Regions from separate parts of the Pseudomonas sp. GW823-FHT06E10 genome, predicted to be linked through region 1. Evidence: predicted binding sites of a transcription regulator. Region 1 holds the regulator's gene; the other holds the start of a gene.
The links. The regulator sigma-54, encoded in region 1, starts transcription at its own class of promoters, with help from an activator protein. The targets are predictions, from matches to a motif close to ANTGGCATNNANNTTGCTNT.
Positions count from the first base shown of each region.

Region 2: a site for sigma-54 is predicted at 2,501-2,520, ahead of flgB (flagellar basal body rod protein FlgB). Genes of this name have one in related genera too.

Region 1 is NZ_JBXAHJ010000013.1:12,316-16,492, reverse strand. It holds gene rapZ (RNase adapter RapZ) at 1-46, opposite strand, end outside; gene ptsN (PTS IIA-like nitrogen regulatory protein PtsN) at 49-513, opposite strand; gene hpf (ribosome hibernation-promoting factor, HPF/YfiA family) at 526-834, opposite strand; gene AC1Q6Y_RS20300 (RNA polymerase factor sigma-54) at 909-2,402, opposite strand; gene lptB (LPS export ABC transporter ATP-binding protein) at 2,649-3,374, opposite strand; gene lptA (lipopolysaccharide transport periplasmic protein LptA) at 3,374-3,922, opposite strand; gene lptC (LPS export ABC transporter periplasmic protein LptC) at 3,909-4,177, opposite strand, start outside.
Region 2 is NZ_JBXAHJ010000002.1:62,667-66,843, forward strand. It holds gene flgE (flagellar hook protein FlgE) at 1-834, opposite strand, end outside; gene flgD (flagellar hook assembly protein FlgD) at 866-1,588, opposite strand; gene flgC (flagellar basal body rod protein FlgC) at 1,604-2,047, opposite strand; gene flgB (flagellar basal body rod protein FlgB) at 2,051-2,458, opposite strand; gene cheR (protein-glutamate O-methyltransferase CheR) at 2,822-3,649, opposite strand; gene AC1Q6Y_RS03330 (chemotaxis protein CheV) at 3,695-4,177, opposite strand, start outside.

The DNA.
Region 1 (4,177 bases):
TACTTTTACCTGAGCCGGAACGGCCACTGACGATGATCAAGCGCATGATTACTGACCGTTTTGCTCGTCAAGGACAACCTGATACAGGGCTTCGTTGCTTGCAGCACTACGCAGCTTTTCGCGAACTTCCTTGCGGTCGAGCATGCTGGCGATCTGTCGCAGCAGCTCAAGGTGCGCATCGGTGGCGGCTTCCGGGACCAACAGCACGAACAGCAGGTCAACCGGCGCGCCGTCGATGGCGTCGAAATCGATAGGGGCGTCCAGGTGCATCAATGCACTGATGGGCGAAACACAGCCCTTGAGACGGCAATGTGGAATAGCGATGCCATTGCCAAACCCGGTGGAACCGAGTTTTTCACGGGCGATCAGCGCCTCGAAGACATCTTGCATCTCCAGGGCCGGCACTTCGCGGGCGATAAGATTGGCAATTTGTTCGAGGGCTTTCTTTTTACTGCCTCCCGGCACGTTCACCAGGGAACGGCCGGGGGTCAGGATACTTTCAAGTCGGATCATGGGTTGGGAGTGTTAACGACCGGTTGCGCCCTGGAGGAGGCTCTGGGTCTTTTCCTTATGCTTTTTGAGTTGTTTATCCAGCTTGTCGGTGAGTGCGTCGATCGCGGCATACATATCGGTATGTTCCGCGTTGGCGACCACTTCATTCCCGGGAATATGCAGCGTGGCTTCGATTTTCTGCTTCAGTTTTTCGACGGTCATCGTGACCTGCACATTAGTGATCTTGTCGAAATGTCGCTCCAATCGTTCGAGTTTTTCGCCGATGTAGGTGCGAAGAGGTTCGGTCACTTCCAGTTGGTGTCCACTGATGTTGACTTGCATACAGCTTCTCCTTCGTTGCCAGTGCATAAAGCGGCAGATCAGATGATCTACCACTGGAACGCTGTGGCGTGGCCCTACATCAACCGCTTGCGTTCGCTCGAAGGCGCGATCCCGAGGGATTCGCGGTACTTGGCGACGGTGCGGCGAGCCACCTGAATGCCTTGTGCCTCCAGTAAACCAGCGATCTTGCTGTCACTCAACGGCTTTTTCTGATTTTCCGCTGCAACCAGTTTTTTGATGATCGCCCGGATCGCCGTGGACGAGCATTCGCCGCCTTCGGAGGTGCTTACGTGACTGGAAAAAAAGTACTTCAGTTCATAAATGCCCCGGGGGGTGTGCATGAACTTCTGGGTGGTCACCCGTGAAATCGTCGATTCATGCATGCCGACCGCTTCGGCGATGTCATGCAGGACCAGCGGCTTCATGGCTTCGTCGCCGTACTCCAGAAAGCCGCGCTGATGCTCGACGATCTGGGTGGCAACCTTCATCAGGGTTTCATTGCGGCTTTGCAGGCTCTTGATGAACCAGCGGGCCTCCTGCAACTGATTGCGCATGAAGGTATTGTCGGCGCTGGTGTCGGCGCGGCGCACGAAACCGGCGTACTGGGCATTGACCCGCAGCCGTGGCACCGACTCCTGATTGAGCTCCACCAGCCAGCGCTCGTTGTCCTTGCGCACGATGACGTCAGGAACGACGTACTCGGCTTCGGTGGACTCGATCTGCGAGCCCGGGCGCGGGTTGAGGCTCTGGACCAGCTCGATGACCTGGCGCAGCTCATCTTCCTTGAGCTTCATGCGACGCATCAACTGGCTGTAGTCGCGGCTGCCAAGCAGGTCGATGTAATCGGTGACCAGGCGCTTGGCCTCGGCCAGCCAAGGGGTCTTGGCAGGCAGCTGGCGCAATTGCAGCAGCAGGCATTCGCCCAGGTTGCGGGCGCCGATGCCGGCGGGCTCGAATTGCTGGATGCGGTGCAGGACGGCTTCGATTTCGTCCAGTTCGATGTCCAGTTCCGGGTCGAACGCTTCGAGGATTTCCTCGAGGGTTTCGTCCAGGTAGCCCTGATTGTTGATGCAGTCGATCAGGGTTACGGCGATCAGGCGATCGGTGTCGGACATCGGGGCCAGGTTCAGTTGCCACAGCAAGTGGCTCTGCAGGCTTTCGCCGGCCGAGGTGCGGGTGGTGAAGTCCCACTCGTCATCATCATTGCTGGGCAGGCTGCTGGCGCTGGTCTGGTAAACATCTTCCCACGCGGTGTCGACGGGGAGTTCGTTGGGGATACGCTCGTTCCAGTCACCCTCATCGAGGTTATCAACCGTCGGGGCGCTCTCCTGGTAGGAGGGCTCCTGGATGTCGGTGTTGGGCTTTTGTTCGGCGTTGTCGGCCAGGGGGTCGGAATTGTCGAAGTCGTCGCCTTCTTCCTGGCGTTCGAGCATCGGATTGGACTCCAGGGCCTCCTGGATTTCCTGTTGCAGGTCCAGGGTCGACAATTGGAGCAGGCGGATGGCCTGTTGCAGCTGCGGTGTCATCGTCAGCTGCTGGCCCATTCTCAAGACTAGCGATGGTTTCATGGCAGGGGCTTAACACCTTATTCGCCGGCGCACATGCGCCATCCACTACAGGGCGCCGGGGCGCCAAACTTAAGCAAATTATATGCCTGAAACTAAAGGGTTTGCCTAGAGCGCTGTAACAATAAAAAACTATAAAGCTGTGTTGCAGCGCTGCCCTTGTCGAGGGCTGACCACGCTTGTCGGCACGGAAGCGCTGGTGAGTGGCTGGTCAGGTGCCCGGGCAACTGCCTGGGCACGGCTCAGCGCTTACAGGCGGAACTCATGGCCCAGATACACTTCCTTGACCAGGTCGTTGGCCAGGATGGTCTCTGCGTCGCCTTCGGCAATCAGTTGGCCGTCATTGACGATATAGGCGGTTTCACAGATATCCAGGGTTTCACGAACGTTGTGGTCCGTGATCAGCACGCCAATGCCCTTGGCCTTGAGGTGGTGAATGATCTGCTTGATGTCGCCGACCGAAATCGGGTCCACGCCGGCGAAGGGCTCGTCGAGGAGGATGAATTTCGGGTTGGTGGCCAGGGCGCGGGCGATTTCCACGCGACGGCGCTCACCACCGGACAGGCTCATGCCCAGGTTGTCGCGGATGTGGCTGATGTGGAATTCCTGCAGCAGGCTTTCCAGCTCCTTGCGACGACCGGCCTTGTCGAGTTCCTTGCGGGTCTCGAGGATGGCCATGATGTTGTCGGCCACCGACAGTTTGCGGAAGATCGATGCTTCTTGCGGCAAGTAGCCGATACCAGCCTTTGCGCGGCCGTGCATCGGTTGGTGGCTGACGTCCAGGTCATCGATCAGGACGCGGCCCTGGTCGGCTTGCACCAGGCCGACGATCATGTAGAAGCAGGTGGTCTTGCCGGCGCCGTTCGGGCCAAGCAGGCCGACGATCTGGCCGCTGTCGATGGACAGGCTGACGTCACGCACGACCTGGCGGCTCTTGTAGCTCTTGGCCAGATGCTGAGCTTTCAGAGTTGCCATTACTGGGCCTTTTTCTCGTCGGTTTTCTTCTTCGGCTGGATCACCATGTCGATACGCGGACGCGCCTCGGTGATCTTGCTGCCTGTGGCTCGACCGGCGCTGGCGAGTTTCTTGTCCGTGTCGTAGACAATTTTCTCGCCTTGGGTGACGTTGTTGTCCTTGTCGACAACTTTGGCCTTGTCGATCAGTACGACGCGATTTTGCGAAGCGTGATACTGGATCGTCACGCCCCAACCCTGGACAGGCTTGGTGTCGCCAGCCGTTTGCAATTGCTCGAAGTACGCCAGGTTGCCCACCGAGGTCACTACGTCAATGTCGCCAGCCGGGGTGCGGGTGATGGTAACGGTGTTGCCTGTCACCTTCATCGAGCCTTGGGTGATGATCACGTCACCCTTATAGGTAGCAATACCTTGCTTGTCGTCCAGTTGGGCATCGTCGGCCTGAATACGGATAGGCTGCTGTTGGTCTTCCGGCAGAGCCCAGGCGCTCACGCTTCCCAGTGCTGCGCCCAGACTGAGCAAAATCGGGAGGGTTTTAACGAGCCTCATACTGTCCTCTTACGTTCGATAGCAGGTGTATCCTGCTTTCTTTCAAATACGCTTTCATTCCCTTGCCAGTCGATACACCGCCAGCGCCGTCGATTCTAACGTCTTGCTCGGTCTGCGCATATTGCTGCTGCGGGAACACGGTCATGCGGGTGCTGGTGATCAGGGTTCTACGGTTTTTCTCGTCGAAGCGCGTGATGCGCACGTCATCGATCAGTTCGACCTGTGTGCCATCAGGGTTGACCTCGCCGCGCAGGC
Region 2 (4,177 bases), on a different contig from region 1:
CCAGTTGGTGATTTTCAGGTCACTGCTGATCACCGAAGTCGGTGGCGTGGTTGGTGGCGTCACTGGCGTGCTGACCGAAGTCAGTTTGCCGGTGGAATCGAACGACATGGTCGAAGCAACCGGCGCGGTAACAGTAGGATCACTGCCATCCGGATTGCGGCCATCGATCAGTGTGTAGGTGTCCCACGTGTTCGCTCCAGTCTTGACCATGTATTGATCCATGGTGTGCTGGTTACCCTGTGTATCGTAGATCGGGGTACTGAACGACTTGGTAAAGGTCTCGGTCTTGGACGGGTTGAACTTGTTCGCCGCAACCGTCTGGTCGATCACTGCCGACGTCGAGTTCAGGTTGATCGTCGACGACACGGTGCTGGTGGACTTCGGTGCCAGGTTGGACGTGTCGATCCGCAGGTCCGTCAGCACGCCATTGACGATCTTGCCGTTGGAGTCCACACCGTAACCTTGCAGGCGGGCAGTACCGTCGCTGTTGGTGACGTAGCCTTCCTTGTCGGTCTTGAACGTACCGGCACGGGTATAGGTCAGCGAGCCGTTGTTGCTCAGGACAAAGAAACCGTTGCCCTGGATACCCATATCGAGCACGTTGCCGGTGTTGCTCACGTCACCCTGGCCGAACTGCTGGGAAACGTTGGCCAGGCGCACGCCGTTGCCGACGGTCTTGCTGCCGGTACCCAGGCGGGTCGCCGAGTACACGTCTTCGAATTCTGCACGGGACGATTTGAAACCGGTGGTCGCGACGTTGGCGATGTTGTTGCCGGTCACGTCCAGTTGTTTGTTGGCTGCATAGAGACCGCTAAGGCCGATATTAAAAGACATCATCCACTCCTTTATGCCGTGTTAGTCGGCTCTACATACCAATGGTTTGTACTTTGGACAGAGCAACGCTGCCCAGCCCGGCCAGATTGAGCATCAACTCACCGCCAGTCTGGCTGATGGTCACGCTGTTGACGGTCGCGGGCAGGTTGGTGATCAACGCAACGGACTGACCATCGATCGTGGTCGTGGCGCCGAAGGTATAGGTGCCTGCAGGTACGGTCTCACCCGCATCGTTCTTGCCGTCCCAGATGAAGCTGGCGTTGCCGGCCTTCTGTGAACCGAGGTCGATGGTGCGCACTGTCTTGCCGGCTGCGTCGGTGATCTTCAGGGTGGCAGACGCCACCGAAGACGGAACGACCACCGTGCCGCTGAGGCTCTTGGTGGTATCGACCACGGCCTTGTCGCCTGGAGCGATGACCGAACGCCCCACCAGCGACGACGCTTGCAAGGCCTGGGACGAGTTGTAGTTGCTGGCCAGGCCGGTCACCGTATCGTTGAGCGTGGTGATGCCTTCCAGGCTACTGAATTGCGCCAGCTGGGCCACGAATTCGCCGTTGTCCTGGGGTTCCAGCGGGTTCTGGTTTTTCAACTGAGTAACCAGCAATTTCAGGAATGCATCCTTGCCCAGGGCCTTGTTGCCCGTGGCGCTGCCGGTTGCCGATGCGAGGCCGTCAGTCGTGGTGCTGGTCTTGATCGAGGAGTTGGCCAGGATATCGTTGAGGCTCAAACCACTGGTGGAATCGGTAACACTCATCTGAGTCGCCCCTTATCACTGACCGAGGGTCAGGACCTTCTGCATCATGGTTTTGGCGGTGTTCATCATTTCGGCGTTGGTCTGGAACGAACGGCTTGCGGAAATCATGTCGGCCATTTCCTCCACCACATTGACGTTCGGGTAGTAGACGTAACCCTTGGCATCGGCCGCCGGATGGTTCGGCTCGTAGCGCGCGTCAAGATTGCTCTGGTCTTCGACCACACCCAGCACCTGAACACCCTGACCGGCGGCGTCCTGGCTCTGGAACAGCGAATCGCTGCCGCCGCTCTGCCCGCCCTGGAACATGGTGGCAAATACCGGGTGACGCGCACGGTAGGTCTGGTCGATGCTCGACGAGACCGTTTCGGCGTTGGCGATGTTCGAAGCGACGGTGTTCAAACGCGTGGTCTGCGCACTCATGCCGCTACCGGCAATGTTGAAAACACTGGATAGAGACATGGCTTACTCTCCGCGCAGAGCTGACACCAGCCCTTTGAATTTGCTGTTGAGCAGGGTGAAGCTGGCCTGGAAGCCGATCGCGTTTTCCGCGTAGTTCGACTGCTCCAGCTGGGCGTCCACGGTGTTCTGGTCAATCGACGGTTGCATCGGCGTGCGATACAGCAACGACTCGTCGCCATTGCCCAGGCCTTCAGCCTCGATATGACGGCTGTTGGTCATGTTCAAGGCGAAAGTGCCGCTTTTGGTTTTCTCGTTCTGCTCGGCGAGCACTTTCGAGAAGTCCAGGTCCCGAGCCTTGTAGTTCGGGGTATCGGCGTTGGCGATGTTGTTGGCCAGGACTTCGGCACGCTGGGCTCGGAAGCCCAGGGCTTGTTCGTGGATACCGAGCGCTTTATCGAAGCTGATGCTCATGTCGGGAAACCTTCGGGTGACCTGATTTTTCGTAGAATCAACTTAGCAAGCCCCATGCCAATTCAGAAAACCCCGGAAACCGGGGCCTTGCAGGCCATGGCGACACGGCAATGCCAGAAAAGCGGCAACGGTTTTCCGCCGGATGCCGCTTTTCTGCCGCCTCCTCACCCTTTTCAGAACACCGCCGCCCCTGTGGGAGCGAGCTTGCTCGCGATTGCGGTGTGTCAGGGAAAGTTGAACTCGACTGTCAGGACGCTATCGCGAGCAAGCTCGCTCCCACAGGGGCCAGCAGCGTTTGCAAGAAATCAGCACACAAAAAACGGGAGCCTATAAGGACTCCCGTTTTCGATGACGCCGGCAAATTCACTTCGCCTGGTAAATGATCCCCGGGCTGCACTGGACCATCTGGTAATGATCCGGCAAACCGTTCAACGCTTCGGAAGCACCGAGAAACAGGTAACCGCCTGGCTTCAATGTGCTGTGGATGCGCAGCAGGATGTCCTTCTTCACCTCGGCGGAGAAGTAGATCAACACATTGCGGCAAAACACGATGTCGAACTTGCCGAGGCTCGCGTAGCTGTCCAGCAGGTTGAAGGAACGGAATTCCACCCGGCTCTTGATCGGCGCCTTGATCGCCCAGCGCCCCGGCCCTTTCGGGTCGAAATAACGCTGCAGGCGCTCAGGCGACAGGCCGCGGCCGATGGCCAGGCTGTCGTACTCGCCGGTCTTGCAGTTGTTCAGCATGGTACCGGACAGGTCAGTGGCAACAATCTGTACGCCCATCCTCAACTGGCCCATGTTGACCCGCTCGAACTCGTCGATGGACATCGACAACGAATACGGCTCCTGGCCCGACGAGCATGCTGCCGACCAGATGCGCAGGCGCTGACCGGGACTGGCCTTGATCGCTTCGGGCAGTACCTTGTTCTTCAAGACTTCAAACGGGTAGGTGTCACGAAACCACAGGGTTTCGTTGGTGGTCATGGCATCCACCACCTGCTCGCGCAAACCGCTGCGCGGCTGGGTCTGCATGCGCTGAACCAGTTCCCCCAAAGACTTGATGCCTTGCTGTTCCATCAGTTTGTTGAGACGGCTGGAGACCAGGTACTGCTTGTTTTCACCGAGCAAAATGCCACAGGCTTTTTCCAGGAACACCCGGAACTGTTCGAAATCCAAATTACCCGTAGACAATGATGCCGCCTCTTAAATCGTGTTGACTGCCAGGGGCGCAGGCCCCTAGCTGATATCTGCTGCTTTGATCCGGTCGACTACCCGGGATGCCAGGTCATCAGGACGGAACTTGGCCAGGAAGTCATCGGCACCGACCTTCTTGACCATCGCCTGATTGAATACCCCCGACAACGAAGTATGCAGGATGATATGAAGCTTTTGCATGCGCGGGTCGTTGCGGATTTCCGCCGTCAGGGTGTACCCGTCCATCTCCGGCATCTCGATGTCGGAGATCATCATCAGGAACTCTTCTTCCGGCTTCTTGCCCTCGTCGACCAGTTTGCGCAGGTAGTCCAGCGCTTGCCGACCGTCGTTCAACGCCACCACTTCCACGCCGACCGTTTGCAGGCAGCGCGTGACCTGCTTGCGCGCCACCGACGAGTCGTCGACCGTCAGCACGCGCAACGAAAGCGCCTTGTGCTGGGTTTCGACATCCACCACACCCACGGAAATCGCTTCCGGCGTCGGCGCCACTTCCGCCAGCACCTT